DNA from 2 places in the Subtercola sp. YIM 133946 genome. Region 1 is predicted to be linked to the other one. Evidence: predicted binding sites of a transcription regulator. Region 1 holds the regulator's gene; the other holds the start of a gene.
What was found. The regulator HrcA, encoded in region 1, represses chaperone genes, less so after heat shock. The targets are predictions, from matches to a motif close to TTNGCACTCGNNNNNNNCGAGTGCNAA.
Positions count from the first base shown of each region.

Region 2: groES (co-chaperone GroES) is a predicted target of HrcA. The motif match lies at 5,563-5,589, and genes of this name have one in related genera.

Region 1 covers NZ_JAZHPE010000015.1:44,783-56,277, reverse strand. The annotation lists gene V3W46_RS04850 (pyridoxal phosphate-dependent aminotransferase) at 1-1,155, shown strand; gene V3W46_RS04845 (NAD-dependent epimerase/dehydratase family protein) at 1,323-2,222, opposite strand; gene lepA (translation elongation factor 4) at 2,329-4,179, shown strand; gene V3W46_RS04835 (hypothetical protein) at 4,187-5,371, opposite strand; gene V3W46_RS04830 (RNA polymerase sigma factor) at 5,361-5,900, opposite strand; gene V3W46_RS04825 (DUF1990 family protein) at 6,015-6,680, shown strand; gene V3W46_RS04820 (coproporphyrinogen-III oxidase family protein) at 6,728-8,017, shown strand; gene V3W46_RS04815 (DUF4870 domain-containing protein) at 8,072-8,530, opposite strand; gene V3W46_RS04810 (DUF4870 domain-containing protein) at 8,546-8,965, opposite strand; gene hrcA (heat-inducible transcriptional repressor HrcA) at 9,122-10,144, shown strand; gene dnaJ (molecular chaperone DnaJ) at 10,222-11,337, shown strand; gene V3W46_RS04795 (16S rRNA (uracil(1498)-N(3))-methyltransferase) at 11,337-11,495, shown strand, end outside.
Region 2 covers NZ_JAZHPE010000017.1:65,384-76,878, forward strand. The annotation lists gene alr (alanine racemase) at 1-716, shown strand, start outside; gene tsaB (tRNA (adenosine(37)-N6)-threonylcarbamoyltransferase complex dimerization subunit type 1 TsaB) at 709-1,506, shown strand; gene rimI (ribosomal protein S18-alanine N-acetyltransferase) at 1,503-2,018, shown strand; gene tsaD (tRNA (adenosine(37)-N6)-threonylcarbamoyltransferase complex transferase subunit TsaD) at 2,015-3,067, shown strand; gene V3W46_RS06625 (DUF4190 domain-containing protein) at 3,177-3,458, shown strand; gene V3W46_RS06630 (hypothetical protein) at 3,565-4,227, shown strand; gene V3W46_RS06635 (class I SAM-dependent methyltransferase) at 4,342-5,532, opposite strand; gene groES (co-chaperone GroES) at 5,674-5,970, shown strand; gene rarD (EamA family transporter RarD) at 5,979-6,989, shown strand; gene V3W46_RS06650 (ABC transporter substrate-binding protein) at 7,075-8,403, shown strand; gene V3W46_RS06655 (ABC transporter ATP-binding protein) at 8,568-9,368, opposite strand; gene V3W46_RS06660 (ABC transporter ATP-binding protein) at 9,365-10,369, opposite strand; gene V3W46_RS06665 (branched-chain amino acid ABC transporter permease) at 10,359-11,348, opposite strand; gene V3W46_RS06670 (branched-chain amino acid ABC transporter permease) at 11,362-11,495, opposite strand, start outside.

The DNA.
Region 1 (11,495 bases):
ATGCCCAGTCTCGCACCGCACATGGATTCGGTTCCGCCGTCAGGCATCCGCCGCATCTTCGAGCTCGCCCAGTCGCTCGACGACGTCGTCTTCCTGGCGGTCGGTGAGCCAGATGTTCCGGTCGCAGAGCATATCCTGGCCGCGGCCGCCGAGGCCTGGCAGGCCGACCAGACGAACTACACACCCAACGGCGGCATACCCGAGCTGCGTGCGGCGATCGTCGACAAGCTGGCCACCCAGAACGGCATCACCGTCGACACCGAGCAGGTGTGGGTGACGAACGGGGGCATGCACGCCCTGTTCCTCGCCATGACGCTGGCCCTCGGGCCCGGTGATGAGGTACTGATTCCCGACCCGGGCTACTCGACGTTCGCCATGAACGCCCGCATGATCTCTGCCGTTCCGGTGCCGTACACACTGCGATCATCCGGTGGCTTCCTGCCCGACCTCGACGAACTCGAACGCCTGGTCACGGCCAGAACGCGCATGATCATCGTCAACTCACCGTCGAACCCGCTCGGCGCCATCTTTCCGAAGCCCGTCATCGAGAGCCTTCTGGCGTTCGCCAAGAAGCACGACCTGTGGATGCTCAGCGACGAGGTCTACGAATGCTTCACCTATGGCGCCCTGCACACCAGTGTCGCCTCGCTCGACACCGACGACCGGGTGTTCTCAGTGTTCTCGCTCTCGAAGACCTACGCTCTCACCGGGGCCCGCGTCGGCTACCTCGTCACCCCGCCCGGACTCGCGCCGCTGATGCGCACCACGCAGGAGGCGATCGTGAGCTGCATCAACACGCCCGCACAGCTCGCGGCGGTGGCCGCCATCACCGGCCCGCAAGACCACGTGCTGGCCGCCGCCACGCACTACCGCGAGAACCTCGCCGTGGCGACGGCCCTGCTCGACGAGCTCGGCATCGCCTACCTCGAGCCGTCGGGGGCGTTCTACCTGTGGGTCGACGTGTCGTACGCCACCGGTGGCGATGTGGCCGAGTGGGCCGAGCGTTTTCTGCTCGCGCAGCGGGTGGCTGTGGCGCCCGGCAGCGCATTCGGCCGGCACGGCGAGGGCTGGATTCGCCTGTGCGTGGCCGCCTCGCCCGAAACCATCGAGACGGGCATCCGTCGCCTGCCCCGCCCGCCGGTGCTGGGCACGTAGTGCTGCCCCCGCTGGTTGAGTAGCGCGAAGCGCGTATCGAAACCTGCGCGTCGAACGGTTTCGATACGCGCGGCTGCGCCCCGCTACTCAACCGGCGGCGCCGGCTGCGCCCCGCTACTCAACCGGCGGCGCCGGCCGCGCCCCGCTACTCAACCGGGGGGCGCGAGTCAGTGACCGGGGGCGTAGGAGCCGGTGCGCAGCTCGTCGATCAGCGAGGGGCCGTTCGGCTCCCAGCCGAGGTCGATGCGGGCGGCCGAACCGGTGGCCTGCTGGTCGAGCAGCAGCGCGTCGCCGAACGCCTCGCCGATGCGGGCGTGCACGTCGTCGACGCTCGAAGGCACGACGCGCCCATCGAGCCCCGCCGCAATGGATGCCGCGACACCCAGTTCGCGCGTCGACGGGTTCTCGCCACCGACGCCGAGGTACACGCTGCCCGCGGCGGCCAGGTCGAACGCCGCGACGTACAGGTCGGCGAGGTCGTCGACGTACACCGTGGTCCAGTGCGCGTCGCCCGACCCCACCAACTGCAGCGCCTCAAGCCCGTTGTCGCCGACAATGCGCGGGGCATCCACCACCACGTTCGGAATACCCGACCCGTACCCGTACACGATGCCCGGCATGATCACCGTCGTCTTGACGCCCTCGGCCTCAAGCACGCGCTTCTCGATCGCCGAACGCCAGGCGGTGAGCGCCGGCGGGTTCTGCGGCGATTCCTCGGTGATGGCGTCGCCGTCGCCGAACACCCAGATGCCGCCCGTGTGCACGTACGGCTTGTCGCTGCCCTCCAGCCCCGCGAAGATCGCCGTCACGAAGGCGTCGTCGAGCGAGGCGCTCGAGGCGTCGCCGGGGGAGGCCACGTGGATGACCCCGTCTGAGGCGATCGCCTGGGCGGTCAGCAGTTCGGTGTCGCTGAGCTCGCCGATCACGGCGACGGCGCCCAGCGCCTCGACCTCCTCGGCCTTCGAGGCGTTGCGCGCCAGCGCGGTCACCTCGCGGCCCTGCGCGCGCAGCGTGCGAAGAATGGATGATCCGACAAACCCGGTCGCGCCGGTCAGAAAGATGCTCATGCCACCAGTCAACACCCGCTTCGGCGCACCGATTCCCGTCGCGAGCCCGCGGCAGCGACAAGTCTCGTAAACTTGAAGGCACCATTGCCGAAACGACGAGGAACGCGTGAGCCCCAGAGCAGTACAGGAACTCCAGCCGGCGTCGACCGACCCCGCGTTCATCCGCAACTTCTGCATCATCGCGCACATCGACCACGGCAAGTCGACCCTGGCCGACCGCATGCTGCAGATCACCGGCGTCGTCAGCGACCGCGACATGCGCGCGCAGTACCTCGACCGCATGGACATCGAGCGCGAACGCGGCATCACCATCAAGAGCCAGGCCGTGCGCATGCCCTGGCAGCTCGACGGCACGACGTACGCCCTCAACATGATCGACACCCCCGGGCACGTCGACTTCACCTATGAGGTGAGCCGCTCGCTGGCGGCCTGCGAGGGCGCCATCCTGCTGGTGGATGCCGCACAGGGCATCGAGGCGCAGACCCTCGCCAACCTCTACCTGGCCCTCGACAACGACCTCACGATCATCCCGGTGCTGAACAAGATCGACCTGCCGGCGGCCGACCCCGACAAGTACGCCGAAGAGCTCGCGGGCCTCATCGGCGGCAGGGCCGAAGACGTTCTGCGGGTCAGCGGCAAGACAGGCATGGGCGTCGAAGAGCTGCTCGACCTGGTGGTGGCGAGCATCCCGGCACCGAAGGGCGACATCGACGCCCCTGCCCGCGCCATGATCTTCGATTCGGTGTACGACGCCTACCGCGGTGTCGTCACGTATGTGCGCATGATCGACGGCAAGCTCACGCCGCGCGAGAAGATCATGATGATGAGCACCAAGTCGACCCACGAGGTGCTCGAGATCGGCGTCAGCTCGCCCGAACCGACGCCGTCGAAGGGGCTCGCAGTCGGTGAGGTCGGCTACCTCATCACGGGCGTCAAAGACGTGAGGCTCAGCAAGGTGGGCGACACCGTCACCACGTTCAGCAAGCCCGCCACCGTCGCTCTGAAGGGCTACAGCGAGCCCAAGCCGATGGTGTTCTCCGGCCTCTACCCGATCGACGGCAGCGATTACCCGAACCTGCGCGAGGCCCTCGACAAGCTCAAGCTGTCGGATGCCGCACTCGTCTACGAGCCTGAGACCTCCGTTGCTCTCGGCTTCGGTTTTCGCTGCGGTTTTCTCGGCCTGCTGCACCTCGAGATCATCACCGAACGCCTCGAACGCGAGTTCGGCCTCGACCTCATCGCCACCGCGCCGAGCGTGATCTACGAGGTGACCACCGACGACAAGAAGAGCGTCACGGTCACCAACCCGAGCGAGTTTCCCGGCGGAAAGATCGCCAGTGTCAGCGAGCCGATGGTGAAGGCGTCGATCCTCGCGCCCAAAGACTACGTCGGCACCATCATGGAGCTCTGCCAGGGCCGCCGCGGCACCCTCGACGGCATGGAGTACGTGGGCACCGACCGCGTCGAGCTGCACTACAGGATGCCGCTGGGCGAGATCGTCTTCGATTTCTTCGACCACCTGAAGAGCCGCACGCAGGGCTACGCCAGCCTCGACTACGAGCCCATCGGCGAGCAGGTTGCCGACCTGGTCAAGGTCGACATTCTGCTGCAGGGTGAGGCCGTCGACGCGTTCAGCGCCATCGTGCACCGCGAGAAGGCCTACGCCTACGGCGTGCTGATGACCGAGCGGCTGAAGAAGCTCATTCCGCGCCAGCAGTTCGAGGTGCCCATCCAGGCCGCCATCGGCGCGCGCATCATCGCTCGCGAGTCGATCAGCGCCATGCGCAAAGACGTTCTGGCCAAGTGCTACGGCGGTGACATCACCCGCAAGCGCAAACTGCTCGAGAAGCAGAAGGAGGGCAAGAAGCGCATGAAGATGGTGGGCCGCGTCGAGGTCCCGCAGGAGGCGTTCATCGCCGCCCTGAGCGGCGACACCGAGAGCAAGAAAGACAAGTAGCCCCTCGTCAGCCGGCGGCGCACCCGCCGATCGTCACCGGCAGGGTACCGTCGTACTGACCGTCGGGCGGCGTGACCCTGAAGTTGGCCGACCAGGCGATCTGCCACACGCTCGGGGCGATCGCACTGGAGGGGGCGACGGGATACTCGGCGGTGTTTCCGTTCATGATGATCGTCGCGTGCCCTGAGTCGTCGGCAGCGCCGCGGCCGTCGAAGCTGTAGCCGGTTCCACCGTCGGTCTGCACACCGCGCAGCTCCACCCACTCGCCCGGCAGCAGTCCGGAGAATGTCACCGGCAGGCCGGCCTGCCCCGCAACCAGCTGCTCGGGCTCGACGCAGGCCTGCACGTCGGCCGTGACGTCGTCGATGGGCAGGAACGCGATCGACAGCGGCTCGCTCAGCGCCACGGGTTCGGCGATTCCGGTCGTCGAGCCGTCTGAGGGCGACTCCGGTGCCGGGCCGTCGCCGGCGTCGACCCTGAGGTAGCTGCCCAAGAGAAAGCCGCTCTCGCCGCTGTGTGTGAAGTTCTGCGGAAAGGTGTCGGGCGTGAAGGTGATCGACGCTCTGCCCGAGCCGTCTGTGGTCAGCGGTGCGGGCGAGCTGAGCACAGGGAAGTACCCGTCGGGAGTCGACGACTCACCTCTATACCGCGACTCGATCGACACCGCGTACCGCGTGTTCGGAGCAAGCCCCGACACATCCGCCGTCACCCCGGAGCCCCAGCTCGGCGCGGTGAACGTCTGCGGCGAGGTGGTGACGGCAGGAACAGACGGTGCCGGCGGCGCCGACGATGCGGGCGCGGTCGGTGTCGAACTCGGGGAAGGGGTGTCGCTGGGGGTCGCGGTCGCGATCGGAGCGCCCACGTTCCACAGCGAGGTACCCAGCCCGAGCGCCAGCGCGGTGCCGGCCGTGCCCACGCCGAGCAGCACGAGAACCACCACGACCGCGGCCCGCAGCCCGACCCGGCGGCGAGGCACGTCTGTCGGGCGGGGCACCGCCGTCGTCGCCGGCCCGGGTGCGGTTGCCGATCCCGCCGACCCCGCCGTCGTCGCCGGCCGGGCGGCAGCCTCGGTCGCCGGCCCCGGCAGTAGCGCCGCGTCCTGCGGCGTGACGATCGCTTCGGCCATCACGGCATCGGTGATGCGGCCGATGATCCTATCGAAGTCGTCGCCGGTGGGAGGGTCAGTTCTCATTCTCGGTCACCGCCTTTCGCAGCCGGGTGCGCGATCGTGCCACCCGTTGTCGCACGGCTCCGACGCTGATGCCGGTCGCCTGCGCGGCCTCGGCGTAGCTGCGGCCCTCAATCAGGCACAGCTCGCAGATGCGCCGGTCGAGGGGCGAGAGGGCCTCCATCTCGGCCATCACCCACCTCAGCCGGTCGCGTGATTCGTCGTCGCTCTCTGGCGCGGCGATCTCATCGGGCAGCGGGCCGGCCGCGTGCCGCAGCCTCGACCGGTTGAGGTTCAGCGCCGTGTTGCGGCACGTGACGAGCAGCCAGGGCAACAGCGAACGGTCGGCCAGAACGATCGTGGCGGCTTTGCGCCAGCAGGTCACGAAGGTGTCTTGCACGACCTCCTCGACATCGGTTGCGTTCGCCACCAGAGCCCAGGCGTAGCGCGTGACGGCGGGGGCGTGCCGCCGCAGAATGGCGCGCAGGGCCTCGGCGTCGCCGCCGGCAGACAGCGCCAACAACTCGGCGTCTGGCGAATCGACTGCAGTCATGTGCACCCCCTCACCTTCGTAATGTCTGCAGACCGCAGACAATCACATCACCGACGAACATTCGCTCAAGACGGCCGGTGCGCCATCGGCGGCGCCGTCGTCGATAATGGAACGATGGCAGGCGAACAGATTCGAACGCGCGAGACGCACAGCGGCCAGGCGCTGACGTACGCGGCGATCGGCGCGAGCCAGGCCGACGACCTGATGTACTACCCGCCGAAGGGCTTCCGTCCGTTCGAGGCTACCGTGCGGCTCGGCTCGGGCGTCGAACGGTTCGATTCGGCCGCCGAAGCCGTGCTCACCTGGGGAATCCAGCGCGGCAGCGGCCTGGCCGTCGAGAACATCGAGCTGCCGCCGTCGAGCGAGTCCGACTACGCCGGGCTGGTCTACGACGTCGACGGCAACCCGGTCGGCCCGCGCGAGTTCGACGAGGGGCACGTCTACACCGAAGACGGCACTCCTCACGTGGCGCCGGGGGTCACCGCCGAGCTCGTGGTGCACGTCGTCGGGGTGCGGTTCGTCGCCCCGGTGCGCGTGGTCTCGGTGACCAGCGACGAGCACCGCGTGGGTTTCGCCTACGGCACCCTGCCCGGGCATCCCGAGATCGGCGAAGAGAGCTTCATGGTCGAACATCGGCCCGACGACTCGGTGTGGGTGACCATCCGCAGCTTCTCGAAGCCGAGCACGTGGTACTACCGCCTGGCCGGCCCCCTCGTGCGCTGGCAGCAACGCAAGACCACCAAGCTCTACCTGCGTGCGCTGCTTCCCGCCCGTGCCTGACGCGGCGACCGCTGTGCCGCGTCGAATGGATGCCCGGGGCCGTCGCCGTGGGTAGCGCCCTGCCGCTCGGCGACCCCGCCCCGCCCGACGGTCTGCTGCCGGCCGGTACGGCCGAGCTCTCGCACGGGCATCCGTTCGGCGTGTACCTGCACGTTCCGTTCTGCCGGGTGCGTTGCGGATACTGCGACTTCAACACCTACACCTCGACCGAGCTGCGTGGCGCGAAACAGCTCGACTACGCGGGCCAGGCCATCCGCGAGGTCGGCTTCGCCGCGGGCGTGCTCGAAGGGTCAGGCGTCGATGCGCGCCCCGTCTCGACCGTGTTCTTCGGCGGCGGAACCCCCACCCTGCTGCCCGCCCACCAGCTCGTCTCGATGCTGCACGCGGTCGCCGACACCTGGGGCCTGGCCCCTGGGGCCGAGGTCACCACCGAGGCGAACCCCGACTCGGTCGACGCCCGGTATCTCGCCGACCTCGCCGCCGCCGGGTTCACCCGTGTCAGCTTCGGCATGCAGTCGGCCGTGCCGCGCGTGCTGCAGACCCTCGACCGCACCCACGACCCCGAGCGGGTGCCGCAGGTCGTCGGCTGGGCGCGGGATGCCGGGCTGCAGGTCAGCGTCGATCTCATCTACGGCACCCCGGGCGAGAGCCTCGACGACTGGAGCCGCTCGGTCGACGCCGCCATCGCCATGCAGCCCGACCATCTCTCTGCCTACGCGCTGATCGTCGAAGAGGGCACCAAACTCGCCCGCCAGATCAGGTCGGGCGTCTACCCCGAACCCGACGACGACCTCGAGGCCGACATGTACGAGCTGGTGGATGCCCGCCTCGGGGCCGCGGGCTACGAGTGGTATGAGGTGAGCAACTGGTCGCGCGCCTCGGCGGCACCGATCCCGCGCGTGGCCGCCCCGCCCGCCGACGCGCTCACCGGCCCGGCCACCCCCGCGACGGAGTACCGTTCGCGCCACAACCTCGCCTACTGGCAGGGCCACGACTGGTGGGGCGTCGGCCCCGGCGCCCACAGCCACGTGGGCGGAACCCGCTGGTGGAACGTGAAGCACCCGGCCGCCTACGCCGACCGCATCTTCGCCGGAGTGTCGCCGGCTGCGGGCCGCGAGACGCCCGACGCCGGCTCGCGCGAGATCGAGCGGGTTCTGCTGCTGGCGCGCATCCGTTCGGGGTTGCCGATCGCCTCGCTCGGGCCCGAGGCGAGCCGCGAGGTCGCCGGCCTGATCGCCGACGGCCTGGTGAACGCGAAAGCCGCCTTCGCCGGGTCGATTGAACTGACCCTGCGAGGGCGGCTTCTGGCCGATGCGGTGGTGCGTCGCCTCACCTGAGTGCGGCGACGCGGCCCGGGCGTCGCGCGGTGGCGCCGCCGGGCATCCGCAGCGCTACTTGATGAACTGGATCGTGCACCACTTCGGGTAGTAGTACAGCTCGCCCTTGTTGGCGGCGATGGCGGCGATGATGCTGAAGACCAGCACGATGATTCCCGCGGCGATGATGATGAAGATGCCGATGATGAGGAACGTCAGAATGCTGCCCACGACGTAGGCGATGAGCATCGTGAGCTGGAAGTTCAGCGCCGTCTTGGTGTGTTCGAGAATGAACTCGCCGCGGTCTTTCAGCACGAGGTAGCCGATCAGCGCCGGCAGGAAGCCGAAGATGATGCCGCCGACGTGGATGAGCGTGGCCCAGAGCCGCTGGTCTGAGGGGCTCATGGGCGGCTGGGCCGCGTAGCCGCCGACGGGCGGAGGGCCTGCGGGCGGGGGCCCCTGGGGTGGCACCGGTGGCCCGACGGGCGGCTGCCCGGGCGGGGGCGGAGGCGGGGTGGGAGGTACGTTCGTCATGTCAGTGCCTTTCGATTACTTGATCCACCGGTAGTTGAACGGATAGCGATAGGTGCCGCCGCCATTGACCCGTACTCCACCGATGATGGCGAACACGAGATTGACAATCAAGACCGCGACCCACACGAGCGTCAGCAGCAGGCCGAGAACGAACCCCAGAATCGGGATCACGCCGAGGATGGCCGAGAGGATGTTGACGATGACGATCACGCCGGTGACGTTGATCGTCCAGTTCAGGGCCTCCTTGCTCTCCTGGTTCACCAGCGGCCCGCGGTCTTTGAACACGAGGTAGATGATGAGGGCCGGAACGAGCAGGATGATGTTGCCGAAGTGGGCCAGACTCGCCCAGAGCTTGTCGTCGGCGGCCGAGAGGGGCGCGCCCGCGGCCGGCGCAGGGCCGGGCTGGTAGGGCGGCGGTTCGTTGGGGTCAGACATGGTCACAAGATAATGCCGACCTGTGACCTGAGGCAATGATATTTGCTCAGCGTGTCGGATACTCGGCGAAAGTCGTACGCCGTGGTGGCCGATATATAATTGGCACTCTGAACACTGGAGTGCTAAGCACCGGCACGAGGAAGGCAGGCAACGGCAGTGGTCTCTGAACGCAGCCTCGAAGTGCTTCGCGTGATCGTGCACGACTATGTGGCCTCCCGCGAGCCCGTCGGCTCGAAGTCGATCGTCGACAGGCACTCCTTCGGGGTGTCGGCCGCCACGATTCGCAACGACATGGCCCTGCTCGAAGAAGAAGAGTTGATCGTGGCCCCGCACACCTCGTCGGGCCGCATTCCCACCGACAAGGGCTACCGCCTCTTCGTCGACCACCTGGCCGACCTGAAACCGCTGTCGCCCGCCCAGCGGCAGGCCATCGAGACCTTTCTCGGCTCTTCGGTCGACCTCGACGACGTGCTCGCCCGCACTGTTCGGCTGCTCTCGCAGCTCACCCAGCAGGTCGCGCTGGTGCAGTACCCCTCGCTGTCGCAGGCGAAGGTGCGCCACATCGAACTCGTCGCACTGACCTCCACCCGCCTGCTGACCGTGGTGATCACCGACACCGGCCACGTCGAACAGCGCATCGTCGAGCTTCCGGTTGCTGCCGACGACGACTTCCTCGCGGATGTGCGGGCGCGCGTCAATGCGTCGGTCTCCGGCCTGGGGCTCGACGAGGCGGCCGCGAGGCTCGCCGTCTTCACCGAGCAGTTCGTGGCCGATCGCCGGGTATCCGTCGCCGTCATCGCGGCCACCCTGGCCGAGCAGGTCACCGCCAACCGGCAGGAGAAGCTCATCATCGCGGGGGCCGCAAACCTCGTGCGCACTGAGGGCGACTTCGCCGGCAGCATCCTTCCGGTGCTCGAGGCGGTCGAAGAGCAGGTTGTTCTGCTGCGGCTGTTCAGCGAGATGCAGGCCGACGAGCACGGCATCTCGATCAGCATCGGCCGTGAGAACGCTCCGTTCGGCCTCGCCGAGACCTCGGTGCTGGCCAGCGGTTACAGCTCGGCGGGCGGCGCGGTCGCCCGGCTCGGCGTGCTCGGCCCCACCCGCATGGACTACTCCAGCAACATCGCGGCCGTTCGCGCGGTCGCCCGCTATCTCTCGAAGAGCCTCGGCGAATCGTGATCATCTCGTGGTCGAAACAGCAGCGGTGATCCGCTTTCGGCCCGGCAACCCACCCAAACGCAAAGGAGAGGCCCTTCGTGGCTGACCACTACGACGTACTCGGTGTCGAACGCGACGCGAGTGCTGATGAAATCAAGAAGGCGTACCGTCGCCTCGCGCGCGAGCTGCACCCCGACGTGAACTCGAGCCCGGATGCCGAAGAGCGCTTCAAGGCGGTGACGCACGCCTATGACGTGCTGAGCGACCCCGGGCAGCGCCAGAGCTACGATCGCGGCCCGCAGGCCGGTTTCGGGGGCGGTGGCGCAGGCGCCCAGGGATTCGGCGGCTTCGGCGACATCTTCGAGACGTTCTTCGGCGGCCAGCAGGGCGGCCAGCGCGGCCCGCGCTCGCGTGCCGAACGCGGGCAGGACGCCCTGCTGCGCGTCGAGGTCGACCTCGGCGAGGTCATCTTCGGCACCCACCGCGACCTCGAGGTCGACACAGCGGTCATCTGCGAGACCTGCCACGGCTCGTGCGCGCAGCCGGGCACCTCTGAGGTCACCTGCGACATCTGCCACGGCACCGGCCAGATCTCGCGCACCGTGCGCTCGCTGCTCGGCAATGTGATGACCAGCTCGCCGTGCGGCACCTGCCGCGGCTTCGGCACGATCATCCCCGCGCCCTGCGTCACCTGCCAGGGCCAGGGTCGCGTCCGCGCGCGACGCATCATTCCCGTCGACATCCCCGCCGGCGTCGACACCGGCCTGCGCCTGCAGATGCCCGGCCAGGGCGAGGTCGGCCCCGCGGGCGGCCCGCAGGGCGACCTCTACCTCGAGGTGAAGGTGCGGCACCACGACGTGTTCAGCCGCAACGGCGACGACATCCTCTGCACCCTCGAGGTGCAGATGTGGGACGCGGTGCTCGGCACCACGACCACCGTCAACGCGCTCGACGGCGACGTCGAGATCGAGCTGAAGGCGGGCATCCAGAGCTCTGAGGTGGTCACGGTCAAGTCGCGCGGTGTGACCAAGCTGCGCGGCGGCGGCCGGGGCGACCTGAAGATCGGCATCCAGGTGGTGACGCCGACGAAGCTCGACCACAAGCAGAAAGAGCTGGTCAAGCAGCTGGCAGCCGCCCACAAGTACCCGGCCCCGTCGCTCGGGCAGTTCCAGCAGGGGCTGTTCTCGAAGCTGCGCGACCGTTTTCTGAACTGATGGCCTCGCTGTACCTGCGCGAAGACCTGCGCGACATTCCGCACGACGTCTCTGACGTCGTCTCGCTGCACGGCGACGAGCAGAAGCACGCCGTGAAGGTGAACCGGCTGCGCGTCGGCGAGGAGACCTCCATCGGCGACGGCCGCGGGCTGATGGTC
Region 2 (11,495 bases), on a different contig from region 1:
AGACCATCGGCGACGAGATCGTGTCGCGGGTCGGCCCGCGGGTGCGGCGGGTCTACGTGGCCGATGCGGCACAGGCGGAGGGCGAGACCTGGGTCATCGACGACCCGGAGGCCATGCACGCGTTCGGTGTGCAGTTCGCGCGGCGGCTGGGGGCCGGCGACGTGCTGGTGCTCACCGGCGAGCTCGGAGCGGGCAAGACGACGTTCACGCGCGGGCTCGGCGAGGGGCTCGGCGTGCGCGGATCGGTCACCAGCCCCACGTTCGTGCTCGCCCGCACGCATCCGAACGCCGCGACGGGCGTTCCGCTGGTGCACGTCGATGCATACCGCCTCGATGGGGCAGCGCAGCTCGACGACCTCGACATCGACTTCGCCGGGTCGATCGTGGTGGTGGAGTGGGGCGCCGGCCTGGTCGATCTGATCGTCGACGACTACCTCGAGCTGGTCATCGACCGCCCGCGCGGTGACACCGCCCCCGGCGAAGGTGACGAGGGCGGCGATGATGGCGCGGCTGGTGACGGCGAGGGCGCAGCTGATGGCGCGGCTGGTGACGGCGAGGACGCAGCTGATGGCGCAGCTGGTGACGGCGAGGGCGCAGCTGATAGCGCGGCTGGTGACGGCGAGGGCGAGGACATCGACGCCCCGGTCGAGCCGCGCACGGTGACGCTGTACCGGCGAACCGCTCGGCGCACGAGCGGAGGCACCGGCCATGAGTGACGACGCCCGCCCCGAGGGCGCCGCGGCGGCGAGCGGCCGGGGGCACGGTACCGGCACCGGCACTGGCACTGGCACTGGCCTCAGCACAGCCTCCGACACCCGTCACGACACCGGCTCCGGCGACGACACCGGTCGCGGCACCGGCTCCGGCGGCGCGGCGCGCGAGGTGCTGCTCGCTATCGACACGTCGGCCGGCACCAGCGTGGCCGTGGTCGACGGGGCACGGGGCGTGCTCAGCGAGGCCAACGGCTACGACACGATGAAGCACGCCGAGGTGATCGGGCGGCTGATCGAGCAGGCGCTGGCCGAGGCATCCGTCGACCGCACCGAGGTGACCGCCGTGGTGGCCGGCATGGGGCCCGGGCCGTTCACCGGCCTTCGCGTCGGCATCGCGGCCGCCCACGCCTTCGCGACGGGTCGTCGCATCGAGCTGCTGCCGGTGGTCAGCCATGACGCCATCGCCGTCTCGGCGCAGCACGACGGCCGCACGGGCGAGCTGCTCGTCGTCTCAGACGCACGCCGCCGTGAGGTCTACTGGTCGCTCTACCGGCTCGCTGGCGACGGCTCGCTACCCGAACGCATCGACGGCCCCGGCCTCGCCAAGCCGGATGCCCTGCCGCACGGGCACGCCAGCACTCTCGACGCCGCCCACGTCTCGGCCGCCGCGCTCGCCGCGGTGGCGCTCGAAACCCGTCGTTCCGGTGCGCCGCTCGTGGCTGACCAGGCCCTCTACCTGCGCTCGCCCGACGTCACCCTCTCGACCGGTGCCAAGCGGGTGACACAGCGATGACCGACGCCCCAAGCGGCACCGCCGCGGCACCTGCGTGGGCGATCCGCGCCGCGACGCCCGCCGACGTCGACGCGATCATGCGGCTCGAGACGAGCACCTTCACATCCGACGCGTGGAGCCGCGCCATGATGCAGGCCGACGTGTCGAACCCGCACTGCCACTATCTCGTGGCCGAAGACCCCGGGCATCCCGACGCGCCGCTGCTCGGTTACGCCGGCCTGCTCAGCCCGCGCGGGTCGAACGACGCCGACATTCAGACCATCGCTGTGGCACCGGATGCCCGCGGGCACGGCCTCGGCCGAACCCTCATGCAGGCGCTGGTCGCTGAGGCGGTTCAGCGGCATGCCCGCCGCGTGTTCCTGGAGGTTCGCGCCGACAACCCGGGCGCCCAGCACCTCTACGAGACGCTCGGATTTCTGCCCGTGGGTGTGCGGCGGGGCTACTACCAGCCCGACAACGTCGACGCGATCGTCATGCGCCTCGAGCTGCCGGCACGAAAGGTGATCTCATGACCGATCCGGTTGTGCTCGGCATCGAGACCAGCTGCGACGAGACCGGAATCGGCATCGTGCGGGGCACCACGCTGTTGGCCAACGCCATCGCCTCGTCGATGGACGAGCACGCCCGGTACGGGGGAGTGGTGCCCGAGATCGCGGCGCGTGCGCACCTCGAGGCACTGACCCCGACCATCCGTGCCGCCCTCGACGAGGCGCAGCTGACGTTCGACGACATCGACGCGATCGCGGTGACCAGCGGGCCGGGGCTGTCGGGTGCCCTGATGGTGGGTGTGGCGGCGGCCAAGGGCCTCGCGCTCGCGACCGGCAGACCGCTGTACGCGGTCAACCATCTGGTGGGGCACGTGGGGGTCGACCTGGTGACGCCCGACTCCGAGCCGCTGCAGTATCCGACCATCGCGCTGCTGGTGTCAGGCGGACACACGTCACTGCTGTACGTGCGCGACCTCGTCGACGACGTCGAGCTGCTCGGCGAGACGATCGACGACGCCGCAGGCGAGGCGTTCGACAAGGTGGCGCGGGTGCTGGGGCTGCCCTACCCGGGCGGGCCGCACATCGACCGAGTGGCGGTGGGCGGCAACCCGAAGGCCATCCGCTTTCCGCGCGGGCTCAGCCAGCCCAAAGACATGGCCGCCCACCGCTACGACTTCTCGTTCTCTGGGCTGAAGACGTCGGTCGCCCGCTGGGTGGAGGCGCGCGGCGACCGGGGTGAAGAGATTCCGCTGGCCGATGTGGCCGCGAGCTTTCGCGAAGCGGTGGCCGACGTGCTGATCACGAAGGCGCTGGCGGCCTGCAGCGACTTCGGCGTGCCGCGGCTGCTGCTCGGCGGAGGCGTCGTCGCGAATGCGCGCATCCGGGCACTCGCCGAAGAGCGCTGCGCCGCGGCCGGCGTGACGCTGCGGATACCCCCGCTCGCGCTATGCACCGACAACGGTGCGATGATCGCCGCCCTGGGCGCCCAGCTCATCATGCGCGGTGCTCGGCCGTCGGGTCTCGACTTCGGTGCAGACTCCACGCTGCCGGTCACCGAGGTGCACGTTCTCTGACGCCATAGCAGCTGTGTCGTCGTGTGTCGCAGACGTTGACACAACGTCACGAACGCTGTCACTATGGGCGCGCCGCCTCAACGGCGATTTCGTCACAAGGAGATCTGTCATGACCACACCTGCCCCGTACGGCGCCGCCTCTGGGCCCGTCGCCCCCCGCACCAATGTGCTCGCGATCGTATCGCTGGTGGTGTCGATCGTCGGGTTCACGATCATCGGCATCGTGCTCGGCTTCGTCGCCCTCAGCCAGATCAAGCGCACGGGCGAGAGCGGCCGCGGGCTGGCCCTCGCCGGCATCGTGATCGGCTTCATCGAGCTCATCATCGGCATCATTCTGGTGATCGTCGTCATCGCGGTGGCGGCGAGCTCGACCACCGTCACAACCTATTGACTCACCGCTCACCGGGCGTGGGGGCTGCCGTCGGCACGGCACGGCTCGCTAGGCTCGGAGCTAGTTCAGCGCATTCGTTCAGGAACAATCGGAAGGAAGGGTCATCATGACCGATCCAAACACACCGGCAGGTTCGGGTTCACCCGAGCAGACGCCGCCCTCGGCGCCCGTGCCGCCCGCGGCGTCTGACACCCCACCGGAGACTCCGGCGCCCGGGGTGCCGCCGACGGCTCCGCCCGCTGCGCCCACCCAGCCCACGCCGCCGCCGGTGCAGCCACCGGCACCACCGGCACCGCCCGCGCCGACGTATGAGGCTCCGGCCCCGCCGGCTGCTCCGACCTACGCGGCGCCCCCGGCGCCCCCGGCGCCGAACTATGGTGCTCCCGCCGCCCCGAACTACGGTGCCCCGGCGGCGCCGGCCGCGCCCGGCTACGGTGCTCCGCAGTACGGGGCGCCCGGCTACGGTGCTCCCGGTTACGCCGCCTCCACCGGCGCTCGCTCGCCCATTCTGAGCATCATCGGCATGATCGCCGGTATTCTCGGCCTGCTGATCTCGATCTTCAGCTGGGGCATCGGCGGCTTCATCTTCTCGGTGGCCGGCATCGTTCTCGGCTTCCTGGGCCGCAAGAAGGAGCCGGCGGCGAAGGGCTTCTGGCTGACGGCGATCATCACGGGGTTCGCCGGCATCGCGCTGTCGATCGTCTTGATCATCCTGTTCATCGTGTGGATCGTCGTGGGGTTCAACTCGGCGTACAGCTACAGCTACTGACGCCTCACCGGCGCGAGCCGGCGGCGTGACCGCGTGGCGCGGGGCTTCGGCTCCGCGCCGCTGCTGTGCCCGGCCGCCCGCACGTTCCGGGTCGTCGGCCGGCCAGGCCTTCGGTCAGGGCAGGCGGTCGGCGAGGATGGCCACGTGCCGGCCCTCGCTGCGCGTCACGAACAGCGTCGCCCGCTCGGCTCCCTGCAGCGCGAGCCGCGGGCGCAGGGTCGCCGGATCGACGTCGACGCCGCGCTTCTTGATCTCGAGGCTGCCGATGTTGCGGGCGCGCAGCTCGCGCTTCAGGCTGCTCACGTTGAACGGCAGCATCTCGCGCACCCGGAACGCCGAGGCGAACGGTGTCGGCACCAGCGCGTCTGACGTCAGGTAGGCGATCTGCGACGACACCAGGTGAGCGCCGAGGCTGCGAGCCAGGTCGCCGATGAGCCGTGCCCGAATCACAGTGCCGTCGGGTTCGTAGAGGTAACCCGCGAGGGGGCCCTGGTCGACGTTGTCGCTGTCGGCGGCCGCTGTCAGCTCGTGGCGCGCAGACCCCCTGATGACGAGCGCCGAACGACGGATGCCCGGCCGGGCCACTGTGCCGAACCACAGCCCTGTCTCGACCACCTGCCCGTCGACCGACACCCACTGCGCCTCGGCGTCGTCGGGCAGCAGTTCGCGATCGAGCCCCGGACCGAGCTTCACGCCGGTCGGCTGCTCACGGGCGACATCGAAGACGAAGTCGAGCGACGGGCTGAAGTCGGCCGGGTCGGTGAGGCGCGCGGTGTTCGTGTGGCCCGCGGTGCGCCGAGCGGGGTCGAGGTACAGCCCCTCGACGCTCTGCCGGTCGAAGGTCTCTGCGCTGCCGTGCACGACAGTCGCCGACGCGAACGGGGCGAGGTTGTAGGCCGCGATCGCGGCGGTGACCTCGTCGCGTTCGACGGCGGTCACGGTCAGGTCGATGGCGGCGAAGGCGAGCGCGTCGGCGCCGATTCCGCAGCCGAGGTCGGCCACGCTCGTCACCCCGGCGTCACGGAACCGGCCGGCGTGCAGGGCGGCGACGCTCAGCCGAGTGGCCTGTTCGAGGCCCGACTCGGTGAAGAGCATCCGTTCGGCGAACGGGCCGAACTTCTGAGCGGCTTTGGCGCGCAGCCGGGCCTGGGTCATCACGGCGCCGACCAGCCCGGCCGAGTGGCCCTGCTTGCGCAGCGCCGCCACCGACCGCACGATCGTCGACCCGTCGGTGTACGGCGGCAGCGAGTCGAGCAACCGCAGCCCCTCGGCCGTCATCAGCAGCTCGAGGTCGGTTCTCTCCATGGCGTCAGTTTAGACGGCAGCCGTCACGCATTGGCACTCAGGTTGACCGAGTGCCAACCCGACCCCTAAACTCGGATTAGCACTCTCAGTGTGAGTGTGCCAACAAAGTGACTTTTGAACCGAAGAAAGAAGAGGTCAACAGTGTCGGTCTCCATCAAGCCGCTCGAGGATCGCATCGTTATCAAGCAGGTCGAAGCAGAAACGACCACGGCGTCTGGTCTCGTCATTCCTGACACGGCCAAAGAGAAGCCGCAGGAGGGCGTCGTCGAAGCTGTCGGCCCCGGCCGCATCGACGACAACGGCAATCGCGTGCCGCTCGACGTCGCCGTCGGCGACAAGGTTCTGTACTCGAAGTACGGCGGAACCGAGGTCAAGTACGCGGGCGAAGAGTACCTCGTGCTGTCTGCTCGCGACGTTCTGGCTGTTATCGTTCGATAGTGAGTTCACTGAGAAGGCCCGGGCAGAACCTGCCCGGGCCTTCTTCTGTTGAATCGGCCCCGCCGAGCGCGGGCGTCGGCTCCGGCGCTCTGTTCGCCGTCGGAGCCTATCTCATCTGGGGCCTGCTGCCCATCTACTTCCTCGCGCTCGCGCCCTCGTCGGCGTTCGAGATCGTCGCCTGGCGGGTCATCTTCTCGCTCGTCTTCTGTGCGGTGCTGATCACCGCCGTGCGGCGCTGGCGCAGCTTCGGCAGCGTCTTCCGCGAACCGCGGCTCATCCTCGTGATGGGCGTCGCGGGTGTGCTGATCTACGTCAACTGGCAGACGTACGTGCTGGCGACGACCAGCGGCCAGGTCGTCGAGGCCTCGCTCGGCTACTTCATCAATCCGATCGTCACGATTCTGCTCGGCGTCTTCCTGCTGCACGAGAAGCTGCGCGTCGCGCAGTGGGTGGCACTCGGCATCAGCGGCGTGGCCGTCGTCGTGCTGGCGGTCGGCTACGGGGCGCCGCCGTGGATCGCGCTCATCCTCGCGTTCTCGTTCGGCCTCTACGGCCTCGTCAAGAAACAGGTCGGGCCGCGCATCGACGCCGTCAACGGGCTCACCCTCGAGTCGCTGTGGCTCGTGCCGATCGTGGTCGTGCAGCTCTGCGTGGTCGGGGCGACCACCGGCATCACGTTCGGTCACGGTGACCCGTGGCACACGGCGGCACTGGTGGGTGCGGGGGTGGTCACCGCCGTTCCGCTGCTGCTGTTCGCGTCAGCGTCGAAGCGGCTGCCGCTGACCTACATGGGCTTCATCCAGTACCTGACCCCGATCATGCAGTTCATCATCGGGGTGTTTTTGCTCGGCGAGCCGATGCCGCCGGAACGCCTGGCGGGGTTCGCGCTCGTGTGGCTGGCGCTGATCATCCTGTCGGTCGACCTGCTGCGTCAGGCTCGCAGAAACCGTCGGGGCGACGGGTTACGAATTGCTAACGATATTCGCACGGCACACTCAGAAAACACACTCGAAACATAGAAACCCTAGGTTTGACCCTAATGAACGCGAGGGTGCCTCCGCCCGGAGGTGCCTGGCTCGCGAGCACAATGAAAGGGTTCACAGGATGATCAAATCCAAGTATGCCCTCCGGACGTCGATTCTGGCTGGAGCAGGCATCATTGCCATCATGCTTTCCGGCTGTGCCTCCGGTGGCAGCTCAACTCCGTCTTCTTCGGCGTCGTCGTCGGCGTCGGCCTCAGAGGCCGACTGCGCGAGCGATGCCTCGACCGCCAACAACCTGGTCGTCGGTACCATCCTCCCCATCACGGGTAGCCTCGCCTACCTGAACCCGCCGGAGCAGGCCGGTGTCGGCCTCGCGGTCTCAGACATCAACGCCGCCGGTGGTGTCGACGGCAAGCAGGCTTGTATCCTCGCCACCGACTCGGGTGACTCGACCGACCTCAGCGTCTCGACCGCCTCGGCCCAGAAGCTGATCGCGGCCAAGCCGTCGGTCGCCATCGGTGCTGCCTCGTCGAGCGTCTCGCTGAACGTCGTCGACGCCTTCGCGTCGGCCAAGATCACTGAGATCTCGCCGGCCAACACGTCGGCCAAGCTGTCGGGCTACGGTCCGTTCTACTACCGCACCGCTCCGCCGGACTCGGTTCAGGGTTCAGCGCTCGGTTCGCTCATCACCGGTGACGGCAACTCGAAGGTCGCCTTCCTGGTCTTCAACGACTCGTACGGTACCGGTCTCCGCGACTTCACGCAGAAGAGCATCGAAGCCGCAGGCGGAACCGTCGTCTACGGTGCCACCGGCGCCGGCCAGGAGTTCCCTCCCGGCCAGACCACGTTCTCGGCTGAAGTGACCGCCGCGCTGGCAACCCAGCCCGACGCGATCGTCATCCTGGCGTTCGACGAGACCAAGTCGATCGTTCCTGAGCTCGTTGCGCAGGGCTGGGACATGTCGAAGGTCTACATGTCAGACGGCAACACCGCCGACTACAGCAAAGACTTCCAGGCCGGCACGCTGACGAACGCCCAGGGCACGATCCCCGGTGCTCACCCCAGCACCGAGTTCCAGAAGCAGCTGACCGACTGGTACCAGAGCACGCAGAACGCCTCGCTGAACGACTTCTCGTACGCTCCTGAGTCGTACGACGCGACCATCCTGACCGCTCTGGCGGCCCTGAAGGCCAAGTCGAACGTCTCGGCAGACCTGAACGCGCAGCTGGCTGCTGTCTCCGGTGCGAACGGTGGCACCAAGTGCGCCTCGTACGCCGAGTGCGCCCCGCTGGTCTCTGCCGGTACCGAGATCCAGTACACCGGCCAGGCCGGCATCGGTCCGTTCAACTCGCACAACGAGCCCTCCAGTGCCTTCATCGGCATCTACAAGTTCGACTCGAGCAACGTTCCTCAGTTCCAGTCGGCCATCGAAGGTGAGACCTCCTACTAGGGAGTTCCGCTCGCGTGACTGACACGCACGAAGCCCCCCGCCCGGTCATCCGGGCGGGGGGCTTCTTCGTGCCTGCCGCAGGCGGGCAGAGCGCGCGACGCAGCACGAACGAAGGGCCCCGACCGGATGACCGGCGGGGCCCTTTCGTGGCAGAGAGACGAGTGTCAGATGGCGCCTGGAGCGTCGTGACCCGTCTCCTCCTCGACGTCTTTGGCGAGGGTGCCGAGGTAGAGCTCGATGACCTTGGGGTCGTCGGCCAGTTCGCGGCCTGTGCCGGTGTAGGCGTTGCGGCCCTGGTCGAGCACGTAGCCGCGGTCGCAGATCTGCAGGCAGCGGCGGGCGTTCTGCTCGACCATGATGATCGAGACGCCGGTCTTGTTGATGCGGCGGGTGCGGATGAACGTCTCGTCCTGCCGCACGGGCGACAGGCCCGCGGAGGGCTCGTCGAGCAACAGCACCGACGGATCCATCATGAGCGCGCGGGCCATGGCGACCGACTGGCGCTCACCGCCCGAGAGCGATCCCGCCCGCTGGCCACGACGGTCGGCGAGCACGGGGAAGATGTCGAAGATCGCGGCGAGGCGCTCCTTGAGCATCTTGGGGCGCAGGAAGAGGCCCATCTGCAGGTTCTCTTCGATGGTGAGCGACGGAAAGACGTTGTTGTTCTGCGGCACGAAGCCCACGCCGGCCTGTACGAGCTTGTTGGCCTTATGGCCGGTGATGTTCTCACCCTTCAGCGTCACGGAGCCTGAGCGCACGTTCACCAGGCCGAACAGAGCCTTCAGCAGCGTCGACTTGCCGGCACCGTTCGGTCCGATGATGCCGATGAGTTCGCCGGGGTACACGTCGAGGTTGCAGCCGTTGAGGATGTTGATGCCCGGCAGGTAGCCGGCGACCAGGTCGGTCGCCTGCATCACCGGAACCCGGGTCTCGGTTGCGCCTGAGGCGGGGAGTGTGTCGGTCATGCTTTGGTCTCACCTTCCGTGAGCTCTTCGTTCTGCACTTCGGCGGCGAGCTCTTCTGCGACCTCGTCGGTCAGCAGCGAGTCGTCGCCCAGGTCGGTGTTGTGGTGCGCACCGAGGTAGGCGTCGATGACGGCGGGGTCGTCCATCACGGTGCCCGATGGGCCCTCTGCGACGACCTTGCCCTCGGCCATGACGACCACCCAGTCGGAGATGTGCCGCACCATGTGCATGTCGTGCTCGACGAAGAGAACGGTCATCCCTTCGTCTCGCAGTGCCTGGATGTGCCCGAGCAGCGACTGCGTCAGCGCGGGGTTGACGCCGGCCATGGGCTCGTCGAGCATGATCATGACCGGGTCGCTCATCAGCGCCCGCGCCATCTCGAGCAGCTTCTTCTGGCCGCCCGACAGGCTGCCCGCCATGTCCTCTTTCTTCTCGAGCAGCTTGAAGCGTGCGAGCAGTTCTTCGGCCTTGGCCGTGATCTCGGCCTCGCGCTTGGCCCAGAGGGGCTTGATGACCGAGACGAAGAGGTTCTCGCCGGGCTGGTCTTTCGCCCCGAGCCGCATGTTCTCGATGACGGTGAGTTTCGACAGCGCCTTGGTGAGCTGGAAGGTGCGGACCATGCCCATCTTCGCCACCTTGGTGGCGCCGGTGTTGCCCACGTCGCGACCGTTGAAGGTCGACTTCGCGGCCTCGCCGGCCTTCGGGCCGCCGATCAGCTTCGGGGCCGAACTCGGCTTGTCGAAGCCGGTGATCAGGTTGAAGAACGTGGTCTTGCCGGCGCCGTTCGGGCCGATCAGGGCGGTGATGATGCCGCGCTGAACCTCGAGGTGGTTCACGTCGACCGCCGTCATGCCGCCGAAGCGCCGGGTGACATGGTCGACGGTGAGAATCGGGTCGGGCTTCGAGACGCCCGGCACGGCCGCGACCTCGGCGACGCTCGCCTTGGCGGCGGCGCCGGCCACGGTCATCGTGCTGGTGGTGGTGGGTACGTCACTTGACATCGAAGCTCAGCTCCTTCTTGTTGCCGAGAATACCTTGCGGCCTGAAGATCACGACGAGCATGAGCATGACGCCGATGACGATCCAGGCGAACTGCTCGGTCTGCTGGCCGTTCATGATGCTCGCGGGAATGAACTGGCCCGCGATGCCCTGCACGAACAGCCTGATCGCGAAGAACACGATGGCGCCGAGCACAGGGCCGAACACGGTCGCGGCGCCACCGAGCAGCAGCGCGGTGAAGATGAAGTATGTCATCGAGCGGCCCATGCTGTCGGCCTGCAGTGAGGCCGGCAGGATGTACACGATGCCGGCGATCGCACCGATGACACCACCGAGGATCAGCGCCTGCATCTTGTAGCTGTAGACGTTCTTGCCGAGGCTGCGCACGGCGTCTTCGTCTTCGCGGATGCCGCGCAGCACGCGGCCCCACGGGCTGCGCATGATGGCCCACACGAAGAGGCAGAGCACAGCGACCACGAACCACGCCGTGGCGATGAACCACCAGCCGTTCGATCCGGTGGCGTCGTAGCTGAACGGGCCGAGGTCGATGTGCCCGTTGCCGAAGAACGACAGGTCGGTGAAGGGGCTGCGGTACTCGTTGCCGGTGATGCCGTTCGAGCCGCCGGTCACGTTCGTGAGCAGAGACGAACGCCCGATCATCCGCACGATCTCAGCGGCAGACAGCGTGACGATGGCCAGGTAGTCGCCCCGCAGCTTCAGCGTGGGGATACCGAGGATGAGCGCGAACACCAGCGCCGCCACGAGGGCGATGATGATGGCGAGGATGATTGGCAGACCGCCGATGATCGAGATGGCGAACCCATATGCCCCGATCAGCATGAACCCGGCCTGGCCGAAGTTCAGCAGCCCGGTGTAACCGAAGTGGATGTTGAGGCCGATGGCCGCGATCGCGAGGGCAGCGGTCTGGGGCGAGATCGCCGAATTGAAAATTGCGTACAGCGTTTGCAGCAGTTGATCCATGAGTGCAGCCCTTCTAACCGATGCGCTCTCGGCGCCCGAAGATACCCTGCGGCCTGACGAGCAGCACCAGAATCAGGATGATGAGTGCCGTGGCGTACTTGAAGTCGCCGGGCAGCACGAGGTTGGTCAGTTCGACCACCAGGCCGA